2 linked regions of the Aromatoleum aromaticum EbN1 genome follow. The protein of the gene in region 1 binds, or shares a complex with, the protein of each later gene. Links are inferred from orthologs where the notes say so. Each region holds a gene or a part of one and is shown in the gene's direction. Other genes may lie near its edges. The genes, in order: eno and EBN1_RS15400.

Evidence for each region.
Region 2: the proteins of eno (region 1) and EBN1_RS15400 are in contact, whole or in part, in a solved structure (PDB 2FYM), measured with the Escherichia coli proteins. The link is inferred for Aromatoleum aromaticum EbN1 from one-to-one orthologs.

What each region holds. Positions count from the first base shown.
Region 1 is NC_006513.1:3,653,451-3,664,378, forward strand. Bases 1-2,923 are described here. They hold eno (phosphopyruvate hydratase), read left to right. Parts: upstream 1-778; coding sequence 779-2,068; downstream 2,069-2,923. Other genes in these bases: kdsA (3-deoxy-8-phosphooctulonate synthase), read left to right, coding at 1-712; ftsB (cell division protein FtsB), read left to right, coding at 2,223-2,498; EBN1_RS17500 (C40 family peptidase), read right to left, coding at 2,580-2,923. Also shown: more of EBN1_RS17500, read right to left, coding at 2,924-3,119; EBN1_RS17505 (MliC family protein), read right to left, coding at 3,219-3,572; EBN1_RS17510 (SIMPL domain-containing protein), read right to left, coding at 3,583-4,290; EBN1_RS17515 (gamma carbonic anhydrase family protein), read right to left, coding at 4,550-5,092; EBN1_RS17520 (23S rRNA (adenine(2030)-N(6))-methyltransferase RlmJ), read left to right, coding at 5,192-6,037; EBN1_RS17525 (nucleotide pyrophosphohydrolase), read left to right, coding at 6,034-6,390; EBN1_RS17530 (inorganic phosphate transporter), read left to right, coding at 6,480-8,063; EBN1_RS17535 (DUF3301 domain-containing protein), read left to right, coding at 8,102-8,431; GTP cyclohydrolase I FolE, read right to left, coding at 8,457-9,107; EBN1_RS17545 (serine/threonine protein kinase), read right to left, coding at 9,233-10,225; EBN1_RS17550 (hypothetical protein), read left to right, coding at 10,397-10,928. UniProt on the Escherichia coli protein: Catalyzes the reversible conversion of 2-phosphoglycerate (2-PG) into phosphoenolpyruvate (PEP). It is essential for the degradation of carbohydrates via glycolysis.
Region 2 is NC_006513.1:3,236,982-3,253,006, reverse strand. What follows is about bases 5,020-8,613. They hold EBN1_RS15400 (Rne/Rng family ribonuclease), read left to right. Parts: upstream 5,020-5,389; coding sequence 5,390-8,413; downstream 8,414-8,613. Other genes in these bases: EBN1_RS15395 (low molecular weight protein-tyrosine-phosphatase), read right to left, coding at 8,526-8,613. Outside these bases: EBN1_RS15440 (beta-ketoacyl-ACP synthase III), read right to left, coding at 1-193; phosphate acyltransferase PlsX, read right to left, coding at 190-1,203; rpmF (50S ribosomal protein L32), read right to left, coding at 1,290-1,469; EBN1_RS15425 (YceD family protein), read right to left, coding at 1,497-1,904; EBN1_RS15420 (Maf family protein), read left to right, coding at 2,010-2,639; EBN1_RS15415 (SAM-dependent methyltransferase), read left to right, coding at 2,636-3,355; EBN1_RS15410 (HAD-IA family hydrolase), read right to left, coding at 3,400-4,056; EBN1_RS15405 (RluA family pseudouridine synthase), read right to left, coding at 4,049-5,008; more of EBN1_RS15395, read right to left, coding at 8,614-8,993; excinuclease ABC subunit UvrB, read right to left, coding at 9,005-11,062; EBN1_RS15385 (amino acid aminotransferase), read left to right, coding at 11,235-12,440; EBN1_RS15370 (DUF3320 domain-containing protein), read left to right, coding at 12,921-16,025. UniProt on the Escherichia coli protein: Endoribonuclease that plays a central role in RNA processing and decay. Required for the maturation of 5S and 16S rRNAs and the majority of tRNAs. Also involved in the degradation of most mRNAs.

The sequences.
Region 1 (10,928 bases):
CGGCATCCCGTTCATCTACAAGTCGTCGTACGACAAGGCCAACCGCAGCTCGGGCAAGTCGTACCGTGGCATGGGGATGGAAAAAGGCCTGGAGATTCTCGCCGACGTGAAGAAGCAGCTCGGCGTGCCCGTGCTCACCGACGTGCACGCGATCGACGAGATCCCGGCGGTTGCGGCGGCTGTCGACGTGCTGCAGACGCCAGCCTTCCTGTGCCGGCAGACCGACTTCATCCACGCCGTCGCGGCTTCCGGCCGTCCGGTGAACATCAAGAAAGGTCAGTTCCTCGCGCCCGGCGACATGAAGAACGTCGTCGACAAGGCACGCGAAGCCAACGGCGGCGCCGACACAATCATGGTCTGCGAGCGCGGCGCGTCGTTCGGCTACAACAACCTCGTGTCCGACATGCGCAGCCTCGCGATCATGCGCGAGACCGGCTGCCCGGTCGTGTTCGACGCGACGCATTCGGTGCAGTTGCCTGGCGGGCAGGGCACGGCATCCGGGGGCCAGCGCGAATTCGTGCCGGTGCTGGCGCGCGCGGCCGTCGCGGTGGGCATCGCCGGCCTCTTCATGGAAAGCCACCCCGATCCGGCGAAAGCGCTGTCGGACGGCCCGAACGCGTGGCCGCTGCCGAAGATGAAAGCGCTACTCGCAACGCTCAAGGAAATCGACGCGCTGGTGAAAGCGCACGGTTTCATGGAGATGGCCGGCTGAGCTTCGCCGCGCACTGCAGAACCCCGCTCCAAAGTTTTCGATTCCACAAGAACGAGAGGAAAAACCATGAGTGCAATTGTCGATATCATTGCCCGCGAAATTCTTGATTCCCGCGGCAACCCCACGGTGGAAGCCGATGTCCTGCTCGAATCGGGCGTCATGGGCCGGGCCGCGGTGCCGTCGGGCGCCTCGACCGGATCGCGCGAGGCGATCGAGCTGCGCGACGGCGATGCCGCGCGCTATCTCGGCAAGGGTGTGTTGCAGGCGGTCGAGAACGTCAACACCGAGATTTCCGAAACGCTGATCGGCCTCGACGCCGAAGAGCAGGCTTTCATCGACCGCACGCTGATCGAACTCGACGGCACCGAGAACAAGTCGCGCCTTGGTGCGAACGCGACGCTCGCCGTGTCGATGGCCATCGCGAAAGCCGCCGCGGAAGAGGCCGGCCTGCCGTTGTATCGCTACTTCGGCGGCTCCGGCCCGATGGCGATGCCGGTGCCGATGATGAACGTCATCAACGGTGGCGCGCACGCGAACAACAGCCTCGACATTCAGGAATGCATGATCATGCCGGTGTCGATGACGAGCTTCCGCGAAGCGCTGCGCTGCGGCGCCGAAATCTTCCATCACCTGAAGAAGCTCACCGACAAGAAAGGCTATCCGACGACGGTCGGCGACGAAGGCGGTTTCGCGCCGAACGTCGGCGGCACCGAAGAAGCGCTGAACATGATCCAGGACGCGATCGCCGCTGCCGGCTACGAGCCGGGCCGCGACGTGCTGCTCGCGCTCGACTGCGCCGCGTCGGAGTTCTACAAGGACGGCCAGTACGTGCTCGCGGGCGAAGGGCTGACGCTCTCCTCCGAAGGCTTCGCCGACTACCTGGCGACGCTCGCCGACCGCTTCCCGATCGTCTCGATCGAGGACGGCATGGCCGAGAACGACTGGGCCGGCTGGAAGACGCTGACCGACAAGCTCGGCCGCCGCCTGCAACTTGTCGGCGACGATCTCTTCGTGACGAACACCAGGATCCTCGAACAGGGCATCGACCAGGGCGTCGCGAACTCGATCCTCATCAAGATCAACCAGATCGGCACGCTGTCGGAGACCTTCGCCGCCGTCGAGATGGCCAAGCGCGCCGGCTATACCGCGGTGATTTCGCATCGCTCGGGCGAAACCGAGGATTCGACGATCGCCGACATCGCCGTCGGCCTGAACGCGATGCAGATCAAGACCGGTTCGCTGTCGCGCTCGGATCGCATCTCGAAGTACAACCAGCTGTTGCGCATCGAGGAAGATCTCGGCGATACCGTCAGCTACCCGGGGCGCCGCGCATTCTACAATTTGCGGGTGCGCTGAGCGCGAGCCCGGACGGCGGGCGTTTCGGTGTCCGCTGCATGACACATGACCCGGGCCGGCGCTCATCCGCCGGCCCCGTTTTTTCAACTCCGATGAATAACGTTGTCCTGCCTGCGCGGATCCGCAGGCAGGCTTTTCGGCAAGACCTTCGAATATGCGTTGGCCCTTGATCGTTCTCGCCGTGCTGGTGATCGTCCTGCAGTATCCGCTTTGGCTCGGCAAAGGCGGCTGGCTGCGCGTGTGGGACGTGGATCGCCAGTTGCAGGCACAGCGTGAAACCAACCAGCGCCTCGAGCAGCGCAACGCGGGACTCGAGGCGGAAGTGCGCGACCTGAAGTCGGGCAACGAAGCGGTCGAGGAGCGTGCGCGCTTCGAGCTCGGTCTGACGAAACCGGACGAGATCTTCGTCCACACCCCGCGCAAGCCGTGATCGAGTCGGTTGCGCCGATTCCCGCCCGCGGGTCATCTCCGACCTGACTGACGCCTCGCTGTCGTGTCCTGAGGCGTTCAGTCAGTTTGCCGCGACCAGTCTGCGCGCGCCGTCGATCCGGCTCCTGAAATACGGGTTGTCCAGCAGTTCGATGCGGACACGCCCGCGGCTCGACGGAGCATGAACGAATCGGCCGTCGCCGAGATAGATTCCCATGTGGGAATGGCGCTGGTTGCGCGTGTTGAAGAATACGAGATCCCCGGCCTGTAACGCGGGAATGGGAATCGGGCGAGTCAGCTGCGCGATCTGCGCCGCGTTGTGAGGCAGGCGGCGGCCGCTGATCTGCTCGACGATGTAGCTCACCATGCCGCTGCAATCGAGCCCGGCTTCCGGGTTGCGGCCGCCGAAGCGGTAGCCGGTGTCGAGCAGGCCGAGGGCGAAGATCACCATCTCTTGCGAATGGAGGGGATCATCGAGCGAGAAATAGCTGCCGTTTTCGCGACTGGGCGCTGAATCGGTCTCCACGTCGGGGCCGCCCGTGGGGAGGCTGCTGCATGCGGCGAGCAGTGCGGTCGCGAGGACGGCGAGGAGTCCGGCCGAAGCCGGTCGGCGAGCGGGCACGACGGGAATTCCTGATCGGTTTGACGAAAGATATTCGACGCGTCGCCTGCCCGTCCACAGGAAGCGCCGATTTTGGGTGGCCGCCGCTTCCCAGGGCACTCAGAGGCGCTGGTTCTGTGCCCTGCAATCGACGCTGGTCGTCCACCCGGGGCGTTCGAGCTGCGCTTCCGCTCCCTCCAGGTGAAACACCATGTGGCCGTCGGAATATTTTTCGCCCGACGCCGCTGGTTGAACGGCCAGCGCGAAGACTCCCGCTCCCGTGCGCAGGCGGATGTGGTCGCGCAGGTATTCGACGGTGAAGCGTTCGCCGCTGGGACAGGCGTAGCCGACGACGCGCGAGGCGTCGCGGGTGTAGGCAGTGCTCGCGAGCATGCCGGTAGCACCGGTCAATGCGACCAGCAAAGCGACGCGGATTTTCAGATTTGCTGCCCCGGGGCGCGGAAGGTTCGTCATGGAGTTCGGCTTACTCGCTCAGTTCTATCGTGCCGCTGACCGTCACGGCAATTTCGCTTTCGCCCGCTTCGATCGGCACGGGTGCGGCCTCTGCGGCGAAGGCGGTGGTTTTCATCAGCGGCCGGACCGGCGGCGATTCTCCGCCATAGCCGATCGACAGGTGGCGGATGCGATATGGCTTGCCGAGCGTTGCCGCGACTGCCTCGGCGCGCGCCTGGAAAGCCCGGATCGCGTCGCCTGCCGCCAGGTCCGCGACGCTCCTGCGGGTTTCGGGCGCCGGTTGCATCGCGAGGCCGGACAGCGCGAGCTTCCCCTGGAGCTTGCCGAGCAGCTCGGACAGCGCAGGCAGGTCGCGGCTCTCGAGCTGGATTTCGGAGCGCATCCTCCAGCCTTCGATCTTCCGGCCTTCCTTGCCATAGACCGGGAAAGTGCTCGTGCCGGAACTCCTGGCCTTGACCGTGGGGTAAAGGCGCACCTGTTCGAGAGCCGCGGCGATCACCGCATTGACCTGCGTCGCCAGCGGTGCGGGATCCGCGCCGTCCGCTTCGAAATACAGGTTTGCAATCGCCAGGTCGTTCGGCGCCGTCCGGCTGGCGTCGGCCGAGAGGTCGACTGTCGGGACGGCTCGTTCGGCATGGGCGGTTGCAGAGGGTGAAGCGGCGAACATGACGAGCGCGAGCGGCAGGGCGAGGAAGCGTCGGATTGCGCGATATGCCATGGATGTAGCAACAATCGAATGGAATGAAGGGCGGGTCAACTTCGCGCCAAGGGCGGAAGCGCTCAGGCGCGCAGTGTACAGACCATTTTCTACCCTTGGCGGGCGGACGTGTAATCCCTTGTAAGTATCCGCGCAATACGGGAGGGCAGGATGTTTTCACGCCCAGCCGGAACCCGGCGGCGTGGCCGCGCCCGGATACAGAGTCAGCGTTGCCGGTAGCGGCGGACCAGTGTACGCGCCGTGCGGTGCAATGAGAGCGTTACTTCACCGGTTTCAACGGATTGATGTGGCGCGACTCCGCCGCATACATCTGTGCATTCGCCACGTAGTTCGCCGCATTCGTGCGCAGTCCGGCGATGTCGTCGTCCGACAGTTCGCGGATGATGCGCCCTGGCGAGCCGACGACGAGCGAGCGGTCGGGAATCACCTTGCCTTCCGGGATCAGCGCATTCGCACCGACGATGCAGTCTTTGCCGATCACGGCATGGTTGAGCACGACCGCATTGATGCCGATCAGCGAGCCGTCGCCGACCGTGCAGCCGTGCAGCATCGCCATGTGGCCGACGGTCACGTTCGAGCCGATCGTCAGCGGCACGCCGTCGTCGTTGTGCAGGATCGAGCCGTCCTGGATGTTCGTGTTGTCGCCGATCACGATCGGGTCATTGTCGCCGCGGATCACGACGTTGTACCAGATGCTCACATTGCGGCCAGCATGCACCTGGCCGATTACCGTTGCGTTGTCTGCAACCCAGCAGCCTTCGCCAAAATCGGGAACGCGTTCGCCGAGGGCGTATATCGCCATTCTTCACTCTCCATCGGAACCGGTCGTCCAAGGGCCGGCAGCCCGCAATGATAACAGGTGGTGTTAGCATTCGCCGCTCAGTCAGATCGCGCCGTCTTCATGCTCAGTTATCGCCACGCCTTTCATGCCGGCAATCACGCCGACGTTCTCAAGCACTTCGTGCTGATCGAACTCCTGCGCTACTTCAACCGCAAGGAGAAACCGTGGTGGTACGTCGATACGCACGCGGGCGCCGGCTGCTATGCGCTCGACAGCGAGCAGGCGGGGAAGAACGCCGAATTCGCGAGCGGAATCGGCCGGTTGTGGCAGCGGGACGACCTGCCGGACGCAATGCGCCCGTATCTCGACGCGCTGGCCCAGTTCAACCCGCACGGCAGGCTGACCTTCTATCCCGGTTCGCCGGCGCTGGCGATGACGCAGTTGCGCGAACAGGACCGCATGCGGCTGTTCGAGCTGCATCCGGCCGATGTCGCGCTGCTCGGGCAGACGTTCGCGCGCGACGTCCAGCGCGTCCAGGTGCGCAAGGCGGACGGTTTTTCGGCATTGCGCGGCCTGCTGCCGCCGCCGTCGCGCCGCGTCGTCGTGTTGATCGACCCGCCGTACGAAGTCAAGGAGGATTACCGCCGCGTCGTGGACACCTTGGCCGACGCGATCAAGCGCTTCCCGGCCGGGACCTACGCGGTCTGGTATCCGCTGCTCGCGCGTACCGAGGCACGTCAGTTGCCCGCACGCCTCGCGGGGCTCGGCGCCGAAAACTGGCTCGACGTGCGCCTCGCGGTGAAAAAACCGCCGCGCGACGGTTTCGGCATGTTCGGCAGCGGGCTGTACGTCGTCAATCCCCCCTGGGTGCTGCCGCAAACGCTGGAGGCAGTGATGCCGTGGCTCGCGGACGTGCTGGGAGAGGACGGCGAGGGGGGGTTCGATCTGGAGCATCACATCGAATGAGCGAACACGACACGCTGCTTGCGCTGCGTGACGCGCTGCGGGCTTTTGCGGCCGAGCGCGACTGGGAGCGCTTTCATACGCCGAAAAACCTCGCGATGGCGCTGGCGGGGGAGGCCGGGGAGGTCATCGAGCATTTCCAGTGGCTCAGCGCCGATGAATCGGCGAATCTGCCCGAAGAGCGGCGCGCCGAAGTGGCGCTCGAACTGGCGGACGTGCTGCTGTATCTGGTCCGGCTCGCGGACGTCCTCGACATCGACCTCGGCGAGGCGGCACAACGCAAGCTCGCGCTCAACGCGGTGCGCTATCCTGCCGACAAGGCGCGCGGACGTTCGGATAAATACGACAAATTGTGACCTTTGCGGCGCAAATCCCGTGCGTGGCGATTGGGGCAGGGAACCATTTCTGAAACAATACCGATCTTTTTGATTACGGAATTCAGCACGTGGAGTTTCAACACATCAGCGAGATCGAGCGGGCGACCCGGAAAGGCCGGGCGGAGCTGTTTCGTCTCGGAACAGGCCTGATTTTCATCGTCGGCGGGATGTTGTACGCCGCGATGATCGGACAGGGCGAAGGTGGCGTCATGCTGGCTGCGGCAGCCGCGGTCGGCTGCTACATGGCGATGAACATCGGCGCCAACGACGTCGCGAACAACGTCGGGCCGGCAGTCGGATCGAAGGCGCTGACGCTGGGCGGCGCGCTCGTGATCGCGGCGATCTTCGAGGCGGCTGGCGCGCTGATCGCCGGTGGCGAAGTGGTCAATACGATACGCAGCGGAATCATCGACCCGGCCAGGATCTCGGACCCGGATACTTTCGTCTGGGTCATGATGTCGGCGCTGCTCGCCGGCGCGTTGTGGCTCAACATTGCGACCGCAGTCGGCGCGCCGGTGTCGACGACCCACTCGATCGTCGGCGCGGTGCTCGGCGCCGGCATCGCGGCGAGCGGAATGGAGATCGCCAACTGGGGCGAGGTGGGGCGGATCGTCGTCAGCTGGGTGGTCTCGCCGCTGATGGGCGGAATCGTCGCGGCGGCGTTTCTCTACCTGATCAAGCGCAGCATCACGTACCAGCACGACATGGTCGCGGCCGCTACCCGCATGGTGCCGTACCTGGTCGCGCTGATGGCGTGGGCGTTCGGCACCTATTTGATGCTGAAAGGATTGAAGCAGCTGTGGAAGGTCGATTTCCTGACCGCTGTGCTGATCGGCTTCGGCTTTGCCGTTGCGGTGCTGTTCCTGGTCCGGCCGCTCGTCGCCCGCCGTGCACAGTCGATTGCGAACTCGAAGCAGAGTGTGAACCGGCTTTTCACTGCGCCGCTGATCTTTGCCGCTGCGCTGTTGAGCTTCGCCCATGGCTCGAACGACGTTGCGAACGCGGTCGGCCCGCTCGCGGCGATCGTTGACGTCCTCGCCTCCGGTGCAACCGAGATTTCGCGCTCGGCGCCGATTCCGCTGTGGGTGATGTTGATGGGGGCGCTGGGTATCTCGGTCGGCCTCGCGCTGTTCGGTCCGAAAGTCATCAAGACCGTGGGCTCGGAAATCACCGAGCTCGACCAGATGCGTGCGTACTGCATCGCGATGGCGGCGACGATCACGGTGATCATCGCGAGTCAGCTCGGGCTGCCGGTGAGTTCCACGCATATCGCGGTGGGCGGCGTGTTCGGCGTGGGCTTCCTGCGCGAGTACCTGAAGAGCAACTATGCGCGCATGGTTGCCGACATCAAGGCGCATCACCCCGAAGGCGACCAGGCCGCCATCGATGCGTTCCTCGCCAGGTTCGCAGTCGCGCCGATCGACGAGAAGGGCCAGATGCTGCGCGAACTGAAGGCCAAGGCCAAGCAGCGACTCGATCCTGCCCACTTCTCGAAGATGGAGCGCAAGGGCCTGCGCAAGGTGTATCGCAAGGAGCTGGTCAAGCGCTCGCAGCTGATGCGCATCGCCGCCGCCTGGGTAATCACCGTCCCCGCGTCGGCGCTAATGGCGGGGCTCCTGTTCTTCATGATGCGCGGCATGATGCTCGGCTGACCGGCACGTCGCGCCGCTGCCGTCGTCCCTATCCCGCCATGTCCTCCTTCGAACTCGCCGCGCTGATCCTGCTGTGCCTGCTCGGCTGGTTCTGGCTCGACAGCATCAAGGTGCGCGAGCTGGGCGTACAGGCGGCGCGCAGCGCGTGCCGACGCGAAGGGGTGCAGTTCCTCGACGAGACGGTGTCGATCAGCGCGCTGCGGCTCGCCCGCGATGCGGACGGTCGCGTGCGGCTGCGGCGCGTCTATGACTTCGAGTTTTCCGCTTCCGGCGACGACCGGCAACGCGGTTCGGTGATGCTGCTCGGCAACGAAGTCACGATGCTCGATATCGGCTCCCGACGCCCGGCGGAGTTCACCCGCCACTGAACCGCCCGGGCCGCGCCTCGCCGCCTCAACGGCCGGAGGTGCGGCCCGAGATCGCGTGCAGGAATTCGCCGCGCAGGTGCTCGCGCGTCTCGAATTCGCCGGCGAACGCCTGCGTCACGACCCGTTCGTCGCCGCGGCGGTCCTCGCCGAGCAGCAGGCACAGTTGCTCGGCCTCGACGATGCAGGCTGCTCCTCGTGCATGGCCGTGCCGCAGCAGCGCGTCCGCGATGTCCCGCGTCATCCATTCCTGGTAAGTGAAGCGATGCCCGATCGCGTCGACGAGGCGGGCAATACGTCCGAAGCCGTGCAGCCGGCCACCGGGCAGGTAGGCGACGTGCGCCACGCCGCGGAATGGCACGAGGTGGTGCGGGCACACGCCATGCACGGCGATGCCACGTATCACCACCATGTCGGTCCGATCGTCGTCGAAACCGTCGCCGAGCGCCTCCGCGGGGTCCATGTCGTAGCCGCCGAGCAGCCGGCGCTGCCAGAGTTCGCGTACGCGGGTGGAGGTTTTTCCGGTATGTATCGCGTCCGGGGCGACGCCGCACGCGCGCAGCAGGTCATTGACGGCCCGTTCGAACGCGGCCGGATCGAAGCTCCCGCTACGGGGGATGCCGATCCCGGCGGCGGAGGGCGGCTGAGGATGCTGGTGCTGGTCGTGAATGTCCGACATGTGGGATGTACCCCGGCGGCTGGGCTAGACATGATACGCCCGTCGACGATCGCAGCGCCAAACCCGCTCGGGCGACGAATACCGGATCGGAGAACATCTGCAGGTGCCGCGGAAAACCGGATCTGTCATGTCGACCAGAGCGGTCGCTCATCCATCAGCGGGATCTGCTCGCGCAGTTCCAGGATGCGGTCCTGCCAGTAGCGCTGCGTGTTGAACCACGGGAAAGCCGCGGGAAACGCGGGATCGTCCCAGCGGCGGGCGATCCAGGCTGAATAGTGGATCAGCCGCAGCGTGCGCAGCGCCTCGATCAGATGCAGTTCGCGCAGCGAAAAATCGTGAAAGTCTTCGTAGCCGGCGAGCACGTCGCCGAGCTGGCGGCTCATGTCCTCGCGTGTGCCCGACAGCAGCATCCACAGGTCCTGTACCGCCGGGCCCATGCGGCTGTCGTCGAAGTCGACGAACTGCGGGCCGGGTGTCGATGGCGACTCGCTCCACAGCACGTTGCCGCCATGGCAGTCGCCGTGCAGCCGGATCGGGGTGAACGCCCCTGCGCGGTCGAAGCAGCGTCGCACGCCGTCGAGCGCCTGCTCGACGGTGCTGCGCCACGCCGGCAGCAGATCGTCCGGAATGAAGCCGTTGGCGAGCAGCCAGTCGCGCGGTTCTTCGCCGAAACTTGCGATGTCGAGCGTCGGCCGCGCGTGGTACGGCGCCAATGCGCCGACGGCGTGGATGCGGCCGAGGAAGCGGCCCATCCATTCGAGGGTTGCGGCATCGGAGAGCTCCGGCGCGCGTCCGCCGACGCGCGGAAACACGGCGAAGCGCAGGTCCGCGTGATGATGCAGCGTCGCATTGCGCAGCACGAGGGGGGCGACGACGGGGATCTCGCGCTCGGCCAGTTCGGCGACGAAACGGTGTTCCTCGCCGATCGCCTCGTCCGGCCAGCGCCCCGGCCGGTAGAACTTCACGACCACCATCGGGCCGTCTTCGATGCCGGCCTGATAGACCCGGTTCTCGTAGCTGTTGAGCGTGAGCAGACGTCCGTCGGGCATCAACCCGACGCTGTCGAGCGCGTCGAGGATCCGGTCCGGAGTGAGATTTTCGAACGGCGGTGTGGCCATGGGGTCGGCAGGCCTTCGGGCGAGGGATGACTGTTCATTTTCGCAGGAAACGGGCAGGGCACAAGGGCGAAGGCGTTTTCCGGTGTCCGCCCGCGCCGCATCCTTGCCCCGTGGCATTTGCCGGACGCAGTCGCGGGCCTCACAATGGCGCCCTTTTCCCGGACCTCGCGCATGCATCCCGACCCATCCGCTTCTCCCTCGCCCATTCCGCCCGACGCGCTCGCGGCGCTCGCCCGGCCGGAAGTGCAAAAACTGGCCGCGCGGATGGCGCAGGACGGATTCTCGCAAGCTTTCCGGCTGACGCTCGACAAAGATAACGAGGGGCGCGTGCGGGGCATCGAGGTGCTCGCGTCGGCGTTGCGCAACTGGGGCAGCGCGGACCAGAGCGCGGACACCTGCAGCCTGCGCCTCGCGCTGGTCGTCGCGGGGCTCGACCAGTGGGGCGTCGCGTACAGCCAGGCCTTCGGACTGGCGGCGATCCCCGGCTTGTCCGAACTCGTCGGGGCGCTGCGCACCGGCCTCGATCCGCAGCAGGAGGCGCGTTTTCACCAGCAGTTCGCCGCGATCGACGCGGCAGAGGGCAACGCGATCGACTTCAAGATCGAATTGCGCCGCGGCATCCATCTCGCGTTGTGGCACGCGATGATCGCCGGCGACGAGCGCGAGCAGGCGAAAGCGATCCTCGCCCACCTCGCAGGCATGA
Region 2 (16,025 bases), 410 kb from region 1 along the record:
GGGCGCGCTCGCTCGCCGTCTTGGCCAGATCGCTCGACGACATTTCCGCCGACGCCAGATGTCGGCTGCGGATTCCGGTCCGTTCGATGATCCATTGGTCCGACGTATCGATACCGCGCGCCACCAGGTCATCGTTGGTTATCGGCTCGCCCGGCAGAAAGCTGCCAGTTCCGGCGATCCGTGCGTAGATCATGCTGCTACCCCCATAGCCGTCATCCGTTCGGTAATGCGCTCGATCAAGCGGTTCGATGCCGCTTCGGCGGCGCGGTGGATTGCCTGCTCGAACGCGAACGCATCGGCCGAGCCGTGACTCTTGACGACTACGCCGCGCAATCCGAGCAGCGCCGCCCCGTTGTACCGGCGGTGATCGACACGATGCTTGAAGCGCTTGAGCGCCGGCATCGCGATCAGTGCCATCGCCTTGCTGAGGAGATTGCGACTGAATTCCTCGCGCAGAAAAGTCGCGAGCATCTGCGCCAGGCCTTCGGAGGTCTTCAACGCGACATTGCCGACGAATCCGTCGCACACCACGACGTCGGTCGTACCCTTGTAGATGTCGTCACCTTCGACGTTGCCGTAGAAATTCAGGCCGCTCGTCTTCAGCAACTCCGCGGCCCGCTTCACCACCTCGTTGCCCTTGATCGCTTCCTCGCCAATATTGAGGAGGCCAACTGTTGGCCGGTCGAGATGCTCGACAGCCGACACCAGCATTGCGCCCATGATGCCGAACTGGAGCAGATGCTCGGGCAGGCAGTCGACGTTGGCACCCAGATCGAGGACGTACGTCTGTCCCTTGCGCGTCGGCAGAATCGTCGCGATCGCCGGCCTGTCGATTCCCGGCAAGGTTTTCAGCACGAAGCGCGAAATCGCCATCAACGCGCCGGTGTTGCCGGCCGACACTGCAGCCTGCGCCTCGCCGGACTTGACGAGGTCGATCGCGACGCGCATCGACGAATCCTTCTTCGAGCGCATCGCAATGGCTGGAGGATCATCCATTGCGATGACTTCCGACGCGGCACGGAGCGAAAGCCGCTCGCCGAATCCGTTCCCGATGGCGCCCATCGCCTGCTCGAGCGCATCCTGGCGCCCGACGAGGACGATGCGGGCTTCGGGATGATTGCGCAGAAACGCCCGCGCAGCAGGAACGGTCACGGCCGGGCCATGATCGCCACCCATGCAGTCGATCGCAACGGTGACACCCATCGGCTTCTCGCGTGGCTCAAACAATTGATTCGGATGAAAAAACGGCGCAGGCGCACAAGGCGCCGCGCCGTTTCCGGTGACCGGACTTATTCGCCCTTGGCCTTGACGACCTTTTTGCCGCGATACACGCCGCTCGGGCTGATATGGTGACGCAGATGCACTTCACCGGTGGTCGGCTCGACCGCCAGCGGCGGATCGGTCAGAAAATCGTGCGCACGGTGCATGCCACGCTTCGAAGGGGACTTCTTGTTCTGCTGAACAGCCATGAAACGCTCCTAATACAAATATCGCGCCTAAGTTGCGCTATCGCTCTTGCGAAGCTTCTCGAGCGCAGCAAAAGGCGATTTCTTTTCCGCCCCGTCCGACGGACGTGGCACGTCACACTTTTCATGCCGCGGCGCTATGGGCACCGCGAGTACGATTTCGTCCTCGACGAGCGCCAGGACATCCAGATCCGGCGTCGCTTCGATCGCATCGAATTCATCGTTTTCCAGCTCGCCTTCCGGGATCGCCTGCCCCGGCCTGACCAGTTCGAGCAGCGTCTCGACGTTCAACGGCCAATCCATCCGCCCCAGGCACCGCTGACACCGCAACGGGAACACACCGCTCGCGCGCAGCCTGAGGCGCGACTTGCGATCCACTCCCAGCTCCCCGGACAGTTCATAGGCGACTTCCCCGGAGGTGTCGACGATCACATCCACGAGCCGCTCCAGATCCGCAGACGGGATTGTGCCGGACAGCTTGCGCCCCTCGGCGGCAAACTTGAACGGATCCGGGATAAGGCATCGTTGCGACATAAGGCGCGCATGATATTATTTTCGGCTTGCCCTGTCAAAATAGCTGACGCAGCCGTGCGATATTCGAAACTCGTCCTCGCCTCGACCTCCGCGTACCGGCGCCTGCTGCTCGAGCGCTTCCAGCTACCGTTCGAGACGGCCCGCCCCGACGTCGATGAAACGCCCTTGCCCAACGAGATGCCGCCGGATACTGCGAATCGCCTCGCCGTCGAGAAAGCGCGCGCGGTCGCGGTGCGCCATCCGGATGCGCTGGTCATCGGCAGTGACCAGGTCGCCGCCCTGAACGGCGAAATCTTCGGCAAGCCCGGAACGGTCGCGGCCGCCATCGGACAGCTGCAGCGCATGCGCGGGGCGACGGTGATATTCCATACCGCAGTGGCCGTGGTCAACGCACGCACTGGACAGGTCCGCTGCGAGAACGTGCCGACGCGGGTGAAGTTTCGCGAGCTGTCCGACGACGAGATCGTTCGTTACGTCGACAAGGAGCGTCCGCTCGACTGCGCCGGCAGCGCGAAGTCCGAAGCGCTGGGAATCACGCTGCTCGACTCGCTGTCCGGCGACGATCCGACGGCGCTGGTCGGCCTGCCGCTGATCGCGCTGTCGCGCATGCTGCGGGCCGAAGGCCTCCTGCTGCCATGAAGCCGCCATCGGGAACGTTGTTCCTGGTGCCCGTGAGCCTCGGCGACACGTCGTGGACGCGCTTCCTGCCGGCCGAAGCGCAGCGCATCGCGACAGGCATCCGTCACTTCGTCGTCGAAAACGCCAAGACGGCGAGAGCCGAACTCAAGCGCCTCGAACATCCGACACCATTGCGCGAGCTCGACATCCGCGTCCTGCCCGAGCGGGACAGCGACGCCGAGCTCGACGCGCTGCTCCAGCCGGCGCTTGCCGGGGAACACATCGGGCTGATGTCCGAAGCCGGCTGCCCGGCCGTTGCCGATCCGGGAGCGCGGCTCGTGGCCCGCGCGCATGCGCTCGAGATCCCGGTCCGTCCGCTGGTTGGGCCTTCGTCGATCCTGCTCGCGCTGATGGCCTCGGGGCTCAATGGCCAGAGCTTCGCGTTCAACGGCTATCTCCCGGTGGCCGAAGGCGAGCGCGACCGGAGCATTCGCCAACTCGAAGACGAGTCACGCCGGCTGCAGCGCACGCACATCTTCATCGAGACGCCCTACCGCAACGAGCGGCTCCATGAAGCGCTGCTCGCGGTCTGCCACCCCACTTCGCGCCTCTGTGTCGCACGCAACCTGACGACCGACGACGAATGGATCCGCACCCGCAGCATCGCTGAATGGCAGCGCGCGCCGAAGCCGGATCTTGCGCGGCGCCCTGCTCTCTTCCTCATTCTGGCCCGCTGATCCGCCCCCCTTCGAGCAACTCCGCCGACGCATGGATCAGTAAATCAGGCGTTGTCCCGCAGCCATGCTGCCAGCTCTTCGGGAGTCGCGAGGACCTCGACGGGCGCCTCCGCCTCGAGTGCCGCGCGCGGATGGGCGCCGAACGCCACCGCCAGCGACTGGACGCCGGCATTTTTCGCCATCTGCAGGTCGTGCGTGGTGTCGCCCACCATCAGCGTGCGGTGCTTCGCAATTCCGAGTTCGTCCATGATCTCTTCGAGCATTGCCGGATGAGGCTTCGAAAAACATTCGTCGGCGCAACGCGTGGTGTGGAAATACGGTCCCAAGCCGGTCTGCTCCAGCGCCCGCCCGAGCCCGAGCCGGCTTTTGCCGGTTGCAACCGCAAGGCTGCGTCCCATCGCCGCAAGCTGCGCAATCATCGCGGCGGCGCCGGGGAAAAGCGTCAGCTCGTGATCGCGTGACAGGTAATGAAAGCGATAACGTTCGACCATCAGCGGATAGTCGCTTTCGGCCAGTTCAGGCACCGCATGGCGCAACGCGTCCGACAGACCGAGGCCGATCACGTGGCGTGCACGCTCTTCCGACGGCTCGGGCAGGTTCAGGTCGCGCGATGCGGCCAGGATTGCCGCGACGATCGCCGCCGCCGAATCCATCAACGTACCATCCCAGTCGAAAACGATGAGGTCGTAGCGGTCAGGCATGCTTGCGCGGCTCCGTGGTGTCGAGGTGGACGAGGAAGGACTGCAATTCGGCGGGCAGATCAGCTGTCAGCGTGATCGCCTCGCCCGTCAGCGGGTGGGCGAAGGACAGCCGTGCGGCGTGCAGGAACATCCGCTTCAGGCCTTCGGCTTCGAGGGACTTGTTCAGCGCAAAATCCCCGTACTTGTCGTCGCCGCACAGCGGAAAACCCAGATGGGCGAGGTGGACCCTGATCTGGTGCGTGCGTCCGGTCTTGAGTTCGACTTCGAGGAGGCTGAACCGCGACCACCGCCGGACCAACCGCACGATGCTGTGCGAGGCCTTTCCGTCGCCGCTCACCCTCACGCGCCGTTCGCCTTCGGCGGTGAGGTACTTGAACAGCGGTTCCTTGATGTGCTGCAGCGGGTTCGCCCAGCGGCCGGGGACGAGCGTCAGGTAACGCTTTTCGACGCGCCCCTCGCGCATCATGTCGTGCAGGGCGGTCAGCGCCGAGCGTTTCTTCGCGATCACCAGCAAACCGGAGGTCTCGCGGTCGATGCGATGCGCGAGTTCGAGCAGCCGCGCGTCGGGGCGCTGGCTGCGCAGCTGCTCGATGACGCCGAAGCTCACGCCGCTGCCGCCATGCACCGCCTTGCCCGACGGTTTATCGACCACCAGCAGCGCTTCATCCTCGAATACAACCGGCAGCGGTTCTCCGGCCGGAGCGGGCCCGCTTGTCGTCTTCTCCGCGAGACGGATCGGAGGAATACGGATTTCGTCGTTCTCCGCGAGACGGTACGTCGGGGCGACTCGCCCGCCGTTCACCCTGACCTCGCCGCTGCGCAGGATGCGATAGACGTGGCTCTTCGGCACGCCTTTGCAGATCCGCAACAAGTAGTTGTCAATACGCTGGCCGGCAGCTGCCTCGTCCACCCGCTCGCGCCGCACCGCAATCGCTTTGCCTTGTTCCATCATCCTGAAATATACTTGGTCCCGGTTAGCCCCGGTTGCAGTCGAAGTCCCTCGCGCACGAAAGCGGATGCGGACGGACGACAACGAGCCCGAATGCGAGCTCCCGGGCAACCAAAACGTGCCAGCGCTGCCAAAAAAGGCATTGATGGTAACGCAATCGACAAACTTCGATCCATTTGATTGAATCTAGACGCGTAACGCACACGCAGGATCAAGGGTTCCGGCCTTCGGCGGGAACACGCGAGAATTCGACCAGCCGACCCATCACTGCCCATTACCGACCAGAAAAAAGTAGGCATCACTACCCGCTCCTGATCTCGTAGTAAGCGCGATGGTGCGCGCCGTTCGTCCTGCCCGTGGGTTCCGCGCGGGGGAACGACATAAATGAAGCGCATGCTTTTCAACGCGACGCAGGCCGAGGAATTGCGCGTCGCGATCGTGGACGGTCAGAAACTGATCGACCTCGATATCGAATCGGCCGCGAAGGAGCAACGCAAGAGCAACATCTACAAGGCCGTCATCACCCGCATCGAACCGAGTCTTGAAGCGGCATTCGTCGATTATGGCGGCGAACGACACGGATTTCTGCCGTTCAAGGAAATTTCCCGCACCTATTTTGCCCCCGGTGCCGATGCTGGCAAGGTCCGAATCCAGGAGGCCCTGAAGGAAGGGCAGGAACTCATCGTCCAGGTCGAAAAGGACGAACGGGGCAACAAGGGCGCGGCGCTCACCACCTACATCTCGCTGGCGGGCCGTTACCTTGTCCTGATGCCGAACAACCCGCGCGGCGGCGGCGTATCGCGCCGCGTCGAGGGTGACGAGCGCACCGAGCTGCGTGACGTCATGGATCAGCTCGAGATTCCTTCCGGCATGAGCCTGATCGCACGCACGGCCGCGATCGGGCGCAATGCCGAAGAGCTGCAGTGGGACCTGAACTACCTGCTGCAACTGTGGCGCGCGATCGATGGCGCAGCACAGTCACAATCCGGCGCGTTCCTGATCTACCAGGAAGGCAGCCTCGTGATCCGCGCGATCCGCGACTATTTCCAGCCCGAGATCGGCGAAATCCTGATCGACACCGACGACGTGTATGAACAGGCGCGGCAGTTCATGTCACACGTGATGCCGGCCAACGTAAACCGCGTCAAGCGCTACAGCGATGACGTGCCGCTGTTCTCGCGCTTCCAGATCGAGCACCAGATCGAATCCGCGTACTCGCGCCAGGTCACCTTGCCAAGCGGCGGAGCAGTCGTCATCGACCACACCGAGGCGCTGGTATCGATCGACGTGAACTCCGGGCGCTCGACCAAAGGCGCGGACATCGAGGAAACCGCGTTTCGAACCAACCTCGAAGCGGCCGAGGAAATCGCGCGCCAGCTGCGTTTGCGCGACCTCGGCGGCCTGATCGTCATCGACTTCATCGACATGGAGTCGCAAAAGAACCAGCGCGAAGTCGAAGGCCTGCTGCGGGACGCGCTGCGGCACGATCGCGCGCGCGTCCAGACTGGCAAGATCAGCCGCTTCGGCCTGCTCGAACTGTCGCGCCAGCGCCTGCGCCCGGCGCTTGCCGAAACCAGCTATATCCCGTGCCCGCGCTGCAACGGCACCGGCCACATCCGCAGCACGGAATCGTCGGCACTGCACATCCTGCGTATCCTGGAAGAGGAGGCGATGAAGGAAAACACCGGCGCCGTGCATCTGCAGGTCCCGGTCGACGTCGCGACCTTCCTGCTCAACGAGAAGCGCGTGGACATCGCTCATATCGAGGTTCGCCACAAGATCCAGCTGATCATCATCCCGAACCGCCACCTGGAAACACCGCACCACGAAATCATTCGTCTGCGCCATGACCAGCTGAACCAGGAAGAGGTCGCGCTGGCGAGCTACCAGATGGTCGGCAAACCTGCGGAAATCGATCTGCGGCTGCCGTCGAAGGAGGACACCAAGCCGCCCCGCGCGGAAGCGGTCGTGAAGGGAATCTCGCCGGCCCAGCCTGCCCCGATCGTCGAACCGAAAACCGAGCCGGTGGTGGCGCCCGGCCTCGCCCCAAAGCCCGCCGGACTGTTCCAGCGGCTGTTCGGCTGGCTGCGCAGCGAGAAGCCTGCTGTGACGCCGCAAATGGCTCCGGAAATTGCCCCGAAGCCGGAGTCCCGTCCGCGGGCTGAGCGCAGCGATACTCGCCGCGGCAACAATCGCAACCGTCGCGACGGCCAGCAACGCACCGAACGGGGTGAGCGTGACGAGTCGACATCGGCCGCCCAAACTGCAAGAGGGCCGGTGCGCGGCGAACGCGCGGAGCGGCCCGAACGGTCCGAGCGTACGGAACGATCCGACACCGGCGTCGACCGCGGCGACAGGCCGGCACGTCCGGAGCGTGACAACGGCGGGCGTACACGCCAGGGCCGTGGTCAGCGCACCCAGCCGAAGCAGGGTGAGGCCGCGGTAGTGGACAACGTCGTGGAATCGCCGGCCAGTACTATCACAATCGCCCCCGCCCCGCTCGCACAGATGGAGGCTGCCGCCATCGTTCCCGCAGCCGAAGACGGCACCCCCGAGAAGCGCCGTCGCCGCAGCCGTGGCCGCCGCGACCGGCGCGGGACTGAACAGCAGGCAGAAGTCGCTGCATCGGGCGATGAAACCGGAGATACCTGGGCCGAAACGGCTGTGCCGAGCATCGAAACAGCACCGGAAACGACACAAGCCACCAGTGCCGAGCCGGTTGCCGAAGTGGCTGCCGAGCTGCCCTTGGCTGCCGCGGAAACTACCGCCCCGCTGCCTGTCGCCGTCACCTCGCCGGAATCCATTGCGGTCACCGCCGAAGCTGCACCGTTGCCTGTCTCGTTGCATCCGGCAACCAGCATCGAGGCTGAATCGCCGGCGGAAGCCGAGCCGGTGACGCTGGAAACTGCCGCAGAACCGGTCGCCGAAAGAGAAGCTGCAATTGAACCGGCACTCGAAGCGAAAATTGCACCGGAAGCAGCGATCGAAGCTGCCGAGCGTGCGCGCGAATCGCTGCAGGCCGGCCTCATGGAACCTCTCGTCCATGCAGACACCGAACCGGTACAGGTATCCGCGGGCGAGGAATTGGTCGAGGCCGAGGCCGAGGCCGAGGCCGAGCAGGCGCCTACTGCGGCTCCCGCGCAAAATGTCGTCGCGCCGGAAACCGAAGTCGCCGTGACCGAAGCCGAAGTCAGGACGGCCGAGTCCCGGTTGTCCTCCGCTCCGATCGACCTGGGGGTGAACCTGGCCGAAAGCGGCCTGGTGATGATCGAGACCAGCCGCGACAAGGTCCAGGAGCTGGCGAGCACGGCGGACGAGACGCCTGCCCGGCCGCTGGGACGCCGCCCGCGTCCGGCACCGGTCATCGTCAACGAACCGCTGCAGCAGGTCGAAACCCACTCCAAATAAGCCTTGCGGCGTTTGGCGCAAATGGGGCCCTCCTCGCGGACGGCCCCATTTTTTCGCGCTGCAGCCCGGGAATACCGCAATGCCGGAAGCGGCAGGCGGGCTCTGATTCACCTCAACGCCCGACAATCTCCTCGAGCAGACCTTCGACGGCATCCTCGCAGTAATTCAGCACCGCCTCGAAACCGTTCTCGCCCCCGAAGTAGGGATCGGGCACTTCGCTCAGCTGGTGCTTGCGGGCGTAGTCCATGAACAGCTGCAGTTTCGGCCGATAAACTTCCGGGCAGAGGCCGCGCATGGTCTCCAGATGGGCCGCATCCATTGCCAAAAGCAGGTCGAAATTCTGGAAATCGGCCATCTCCAGTTTTCGCGCCCGCAGCGAGGAAAGATCGTAGCCGCGCTTTCCTGCGGCTTTTCGGGCGCGCGGGTCGGGAAGCTCCCCGACATGGGCGCCGTAGGTTCCGGCGGAGTCCACCATGATTGTCGCGGACAGTCCGGCAGCTTCGATCCGGTGACGGGCTATGCCTTCGGCGGTCGGAGACCGGCAGATATTGCCCGTGCAGACAAACAGGACTTTCGTCAATCTTTTCTCCTTCATGGGGTGCCGTGCTGGTCGGCACCGAACGTCCGCTGCCGCAGGCGGAACAGCTCATCGCGTGCGGCGGCCGCTTTCTCGAACTCCAGGTTGCGGGCGTGCTCCTGCATTTCCTTTTCCAGTTTACGGATCGATTTTGCCACGGTCTTCTCGTTCATCGAAAAGTACTCGGGCGGCGGTTCGGCCACGCTCCGCCCGTCGCGCTCCACGTCACCTCCATAGACACCGTCGATGATGTCCTTGATCCGCTTGCTCACTGTCTTCGGCACGATGCCGTTTGCCTGGTTGAACGCGATCTGCTTGACTCGCCGTCGTTCGGTCTCGTCGATTGCCGCGCGCATCGACCGAGTCACGACATCCGCGTAGAGGATGGCACGGCCGTTGATGTGCCGCGCGGCCCGCCCGATCGTCTGGATCAGCGAGCGTTCCGAGCGCAGAAAGCCTTCCTTGTCGGCGTCGAGGATCGCGACCAGCGACACCTCAGGGATGTCCAGCCCCTCGCGCAACAGGTTGATGCCGACGAGCACATCGAACTTTCCGAGGCGCAGGTCGCGGATGATCTCGACGCGCTCGACCGTGTCGATGTCGGAGTGCAGGTAGCGGACGCGAATTCCGTTCTCGGCGAGATAGTCGGTCAGATCCTCCGCCATGCGCTTGGTCAGCGTCGTGACCAGCACGCGCTCGCCGACTGCGATGCGGCGCTTCGCTTCGGACAGCAGGTCGTCGACCTGGGTGGTCGCCGGCCGCACGTCGATCGCCGGGTCGATCAGCCCGGTCGGACGCACGACCTGCTCCACCACCTGTCCCTGGTGTTCGGCTTCATAGGTCGAGGGCGTCGCCGAGACGAAAATCGTCTGCGGCATCAGGCGCTCGAATTCCTCGAATTTGAGCGGACGGTTATCGAGCGCGGACGGCAGCCGGAAACCGTAGCCGACGAGGTTTTCCTTGCGCGAACGATCCCCCTTGTACATGCCGCCGACTTGCGGAATCGACACGTGCGACTCGTCGACGAACAGCAGCGCATCCGACGGCAGATAGTCGATCAGCGTCGGCGGCGGCTCGCCCTGCCCGCGTCCCGAGAGGTGACGCGAGTAGTTCTCGATGCCCTTGCAGAAGCCCATCTCGTTGAGCATTTCGAGATCGAAGCGGGTGCGCTGCTCGATGCGCTGCGCTTCGACGAGCTTGCCCGAAGTCTGGAACCAGGCCGACCGGTCCCGCAGTTCGTCCTTGATCGCCTCGATCGCCTTCAGCACCGTCGCGCGCGGCGTCACGTAGTGGCTGGACGGATACACCGTGAAGCGCACGAGCTTCTGCTTCAGGTGCCCGGTGAGCGGGTCGAACAGCGTCAGGTGCTCGACTTCGTCGTCGAACATCTCGATGCGCACCGCAAGTTCGGCGTTCTCGGCCGGAAATACGTCGATGACGTCGCCGCGCACGCGGAAAGTGCCGCGGCGAAAATCGATGTCCGACCGCGTATACTGCATCGCGACGAGACGCTGCACGAGGTCGCGATGCGCGATGCGCTCGCCTTCGCGCAAGTGCAGGATCATCGCGTGATAGTCAACGGGGTCGCCGATGCCGTAAATGCACGACACGGTCGCGACGATGACGACATCGCGCCGTTCCATCAGGCTTTTCGTCGCCGACAGGCGCATCTGCTCGATGTGCTCGTTGATGCTCGAATCCTTCTCGATGAAGAGGTCGCGCGACGGCACGTAGGCTTCGGGCTGGTAATAGTCGTAGTACGAGACGAAATACTCGACGGCGTTTTCGGGGAAGAACTCGCGGAATTCCGCGTAGAGCTGCGCGGCCAGCGTCTTGTTCGGCGCGAGCACGAGCGCCGGCCTGCCGCAACGGGCGATGACGTTCGCCATCGTGTACGTCTTGCCCGAGCCGGTGACGCCGAGCAGGGTCTGGTACATCAGTCCGTCGCCGATGCCCTCGGTGAGCAGCTCGATCGCCGCAGGCTGGTCACCGGCGGGCGGGAATGGCTGGTGAAGGCGGAACGGGCTATCCGCGAAAGTGATCACCGGAACGCTGTCGGTCGAACTCGTCATGCTAAAATTTCCGGCTGTTTCAGGCGCTTGCCGGGTTGCCGTCCAGGACGGAATGGCCGCGACAAGAGGCCTATTATTTCCCAAAACGCGGCTCAAAGCACGGCACACTGGACCCGGATCTCGAGACGAGGCTTCGGGCCGGACCGCGCGCCCGCCCAACCTGGAGTTGTATATGCCTTCGATCTTCGCCGCCGTCGAGATGGCGCCTCGTGACCCGATTCTCGGCCTGAACGAGGCCTTCAACACCGACACCCGCACCGACAAGGTCAACCTTGGTGTCGGCGTCTATTACGACGACAACGGCAAGATTCCGCTGCTGGCCGCAGTGAAGGCTGCCGAAAAGGCGCGCCTCGAGGCCATGCCGCCGCGTGGCTACCAGCCGATCGAAGGCGCTCCGGCCTACAACAACGCGGTGCAGAACCTGCTGTTCGGCAAGGATTCCGCACTGATTGCAAACGGTCAGGTGGTGACGATACAGGCGCTCGGCGGCACCGGGGCGCTGAAAGTCGGCGGCGACTACCTGAAGCGGCTGAATCCGGCTGCAACCGTCTACATTTCCGATCCCAGCTGGGAAAACCACCGCGCGATCTTCGAGTCCGCCGGTTTCGCGGTCGACACCTACCCGTACTACGATCCGGCGACGCGCGGCGTGAACTTCGCGGGCATGAAAGCGAAGCTCGGCGAACTGGCTGCCGGCGCCGTCGTCGTGCTGCACGCGTGCTGCCATAACCCGACCGGCGCCGACCTCACCGAAGCGCAGTGGGGCGAAGTGGTCGAGGCCTGCCGCGCGCGCGGCCTCGTGCCCTTCCTCGACATGGCGTATCAGGGTTTCGCCGACGGCATCGAGCCGGATGCAGTCGCGGTGCGCCTGTTCTCCGCCAGCGGCCTGCAGTTCTTCGTCTCCAGTTCGTTCTCGAAGTCGTTCTCGCTGTACGGCGAGCGCGTCGGCGCGCTGTCGATCGTCACTGCGGACAAGGACGAAGCCGGTCGCGTCCTGTCGCAGGTCAAGCGCGTCATCCGCACGAACTACTCGAACCCGCCTACCCACGGCGGCGCAGTCGTCGCTGCCGTGCTCAACGCCCCCGAACTGCGCCAGATGTGGGAAGACGAGCTCGCCGGCATGCGCGATCGCATCCGCGCGATGCGCGTTGGCCTGGTCGAGAGCCTCAAAGGCGCCGGCGTCGCCCAGGATTTCTCTTTCGTCATCGAGCAGCGCGGCATGTTCTCCTACACCGGCCTGTCCGCCGCTCAGGTCGAGCAGCTGAAGAACGAGTTCGGCATCTACGCGGTGTCGACGGGACGGATCTGCCTCGCGGCGCTGAACTCGCGCAATATCGGCTACGTCGCGAAGGCGATCGCGTCGGTCGCGAAGGCGTGAAAATCCTCCTGGTCAAATATTGACGGGTCCGCGTCGGATATCTATACTGCGCCGCTCAATTCCCCGATAGCTCAGTCGGTAGAGCAACGGACTGTTAATCCGTGTGTCCCTGGTTCGAGCCCAGGTCGGGGAGCCAAAAATTCGGTCCGGCGGTTTTCGCCGGACACCTTACCGATCCCCGATAGCTCAGTCGGTAGAGCAACGGACTGTTAATCCGTGTGTCCCTGGTTCGAGCCCAGGTCGGGGAGCCAGAAAAAGCAGGACAAGGCCAGCCTTCACCGGTTGGCCTTTTTCTTTTTCCGCGGCCCGTTTCCGGCCGACTCACGTTGATATGCTGCCGCGGCTTCGCCCGATCGATGGCTTCGGGGTCGTCCGGACTTCGGCAGCGGACCTCGGAGACAGCGCGTATTCGCTTACCATTGATCGGCTTTATGGGTCCGGTATCCTGTGCCCGGGCTGACGGTGAATAGGTAACGTGAAATGTCGCACGCAGAGATTAAAAGAAAGCTTGCCAGTAGTCGAAAGGACCTCCTCGACATTGGGCTGCGCAACACGATGATCAATTTTCGCAGCGGCCCCAGGAGCCTGGCGATCATCGGTGAGCGCTCCGAGCAGATCCTTCAGCTCCTGTACCGGCAGAACAAGGCCATGACGTTCGTGCCCGCACCCGAGAAAAAAACGAAGGGCGGGAAAGAGACCGGGAACAGCGTCGTCAGGACAGACTCCGTTCAGGGCCCGGCCGTGGAGTCGGGTGAAGAGCGCGAGGAAGTCGATGCGCCGGCCCCGGACGCGGCGACGATGGCCCTCGTCGCAGAACTCGACGGCGTCGATTGGCCGGATGAGGACGTCGCCGGCAGTATCACCGCGCAGCACACGGATACCAAGCTGCAGACGGCTCTTTCCGAGGAACGGCTATTCCTCAGCCTGCTGAAAATTCACACCGAAGCGCAGGCCTTCATCCAGGAGCAAGGGGTAAACATCCTTTTTCTTGCGCTGGGTTTCCTGCATTGGTACGAGGCGGAATCCTCCGACAAGCTTCGCAAGGCGCCGTTGCTGCTCGTGCCCGTCGAGCTGTCCCGGACCGGCACCCGGGATGTCTTCCGGCTGCGCTACAGCGACGACGACCTCATTCAGAACCTGTCGCTGGCGGCGAAGCTCAAGACGGACTTTGCGCTCGATCTGCCGCAGTACATGGCTGATGCGAACGCCGACGCCTCCGAGATGCCGGGCACCGAATCGTTCCACGAGGCCGTTTCCGCGTGCATCTCGAAGCAGCCCCGCTGGAAAGTGGTACGCGACGAGATCCACCTCGGTTTTTTCTCGTTCGGCAAATTCCTGATGTTCAACGACCTCGACGAGGCAGTCTGGCCCGAGGACAAGCGGCCCAGCGAACATCCGGTTCTCGGGCGCCTGCTCGGCGAAGGCTTTTCGAACGAAGTGGCTTTCGTCGCCGAGGACACCCGCCTCGACACGATCATCGAGCCGGGCGAAGTGCGCTTCGTGCGCGACGCCGACAGCAGCCAGACGATGGCGATCCTCGAGGCGCGGGAAGGCCGCAACCTGGTGATCCAGGGGCCACCGGGCACAGGGAAATCCCAGACCATCACGAACATCGTCGCCGAGCTGTTGGCGGGCGGCAAAAAAGTGCTTTTCGTTGCCGAGAAAATGGCGGCGCTCGAAGTGGTCAAGCGCCGCCTCGACGAGTGTCACCTGGGCGACGCGGTTCTCGAACTGCACAGCCACAAGGCGACCAAGCAATCGGTGATTCGGGAGCTCGAACGCACTTTGCAGCAAGGTCGACCGCTGGCCGCCGACGGCGCGGACGACCTGGCGGCGCTCAAGACAGTGCGCGACGAGCTGAATGCGTATTGCGAAGCAGTCAATACGGCCACCGGCACGCGCGCAATCCCCTTCATCACCGCGCTGGGCCATTATTTGCGCATCAGGCGCACGCATGAGAGCTTGCCGGCATGGTCCTTCGAGCCGATGAAGGCCTGGTCCCAGCGAGACTACGCCCGCGCCCGCGAGAAGGTCGCGGAGCTGGCGCGTCACGTGCGGGAAAACGGCCGGCCGTCGCTCAACACATTCCACGGGACTGCGTGCACGACGTTCTCGCCCGTCCAGCAGGCGCAGGTCACGGAGGAGCTCCGGCACATCGTCACGGTGCTGGCGCGCCTGCTGGAGTCGGCCGGGCAGCTGGCTGCTCGCTTCGGACTCGAACACCCGGCCACGCTCCAGGATGTCGACGTGATCTGTCGCACGGCGCGGCGTGCGGCCGAAGCGCCCCCGCTCAGCGGCATGCGGCTGGATAGCGCAGCGTGGAAGGCGGCGCCGGAGTCCATTCGGGCGCTCGTCGCGGCTGGCCGCCTGATGGCTTCGATGCGCGCCGCGCACGACGGGATGCTGATCGAACAGGCATGGGAGCAGGATCTGCTGACCGAGCGCCAGCACCTCGCGCAGCTGGGCGAAAAGTGGTGGCGCGTTTTCTCGGGCGCCTATCGACGTGCCCGTGCCCGCCTTCAGGGCCTGTGCAAAAAGCCGCCGCCCAAGGACAACGCCTCGGCGCTCGCACTGGTAGACCACATCCTCGGCTACCAGCTGGGCAAGCGCAGCTACGACCAGCATCTCGCGCTCGGTGAAACGCTTTTCGGCGCCCAATGGGTGGGCGAACGTTCCGACTGGGAAGCCCTCGGGCGGTCGAGCGAATGGGTCATCGCCCTCCACGACGACATCGGCAAAGGGCTTCTGCCTGCCGGCATCGTCGACTTCCTTGCCGGCCACTCCGATGCCGACAGTCCGGGCACTTCGATCGCAACGATCCTCGCCGCTGCCAGCGACTTGCGGACGCGGCTCACGACGATCGTCGCCCTTCTGGGTTTCGCCCGGAACCGGCCGGCGTCCACGCTCCTCGACTCCCCTTGTGCCGAGCTGCGCGAGCAGCTTTCGACGTGGCTCGAGGCGGTGCCGACGATCTACGAGACGATCCGCTTCAACGCCCTTCACGACGAACTCGCCGCGCTCGGATTGCCCGAGGTGGCGCAGGCGGCAGCGGACTGGGAGCGCGACGCGGACGACCTCGTTCATGCGTTCGACTACAGTTGGTACGCGGGGCTCGTCGCCCAGGCCTACGGCGCCTCGCCTGCGCTCGCCCGGTTCGACCGGATCAAGCAGGCGCACCTCATCGACCGCTTCCGCCACCTCGACCAGCTGTCCCTGGGCCACGCGCAGGCCGGCCTCGCCAAGCGGATATGGGAGATCCAGCCGCGTCTTTCCGATCCGGGAGAGATGGCCGTCGTGCGCAACGAGGCCAACAAGAAGCGGCGCCTCATGCCGATCCGCCAGCTCATGGATCAGGCCGGCCGCGCGGTGCAGGCGATCAAGCCTGTCTTCATGATGAGCCCGATGTCCATCGCCAGCTTCCTGCCGCCCGGCAAAGTCGAGTTCGACGTCGTCATCTTCGACGAAGCCTCGCAGGTGAAAGCGGTCGATGCGTTCGGCGCGCTGCTGCGGGGGCGGCAGGCGATCGTCGTCGGCGACACGCGCCAGATGCCGCCCACCGATTTCTTCGGGCGCGACGTCGAAGTC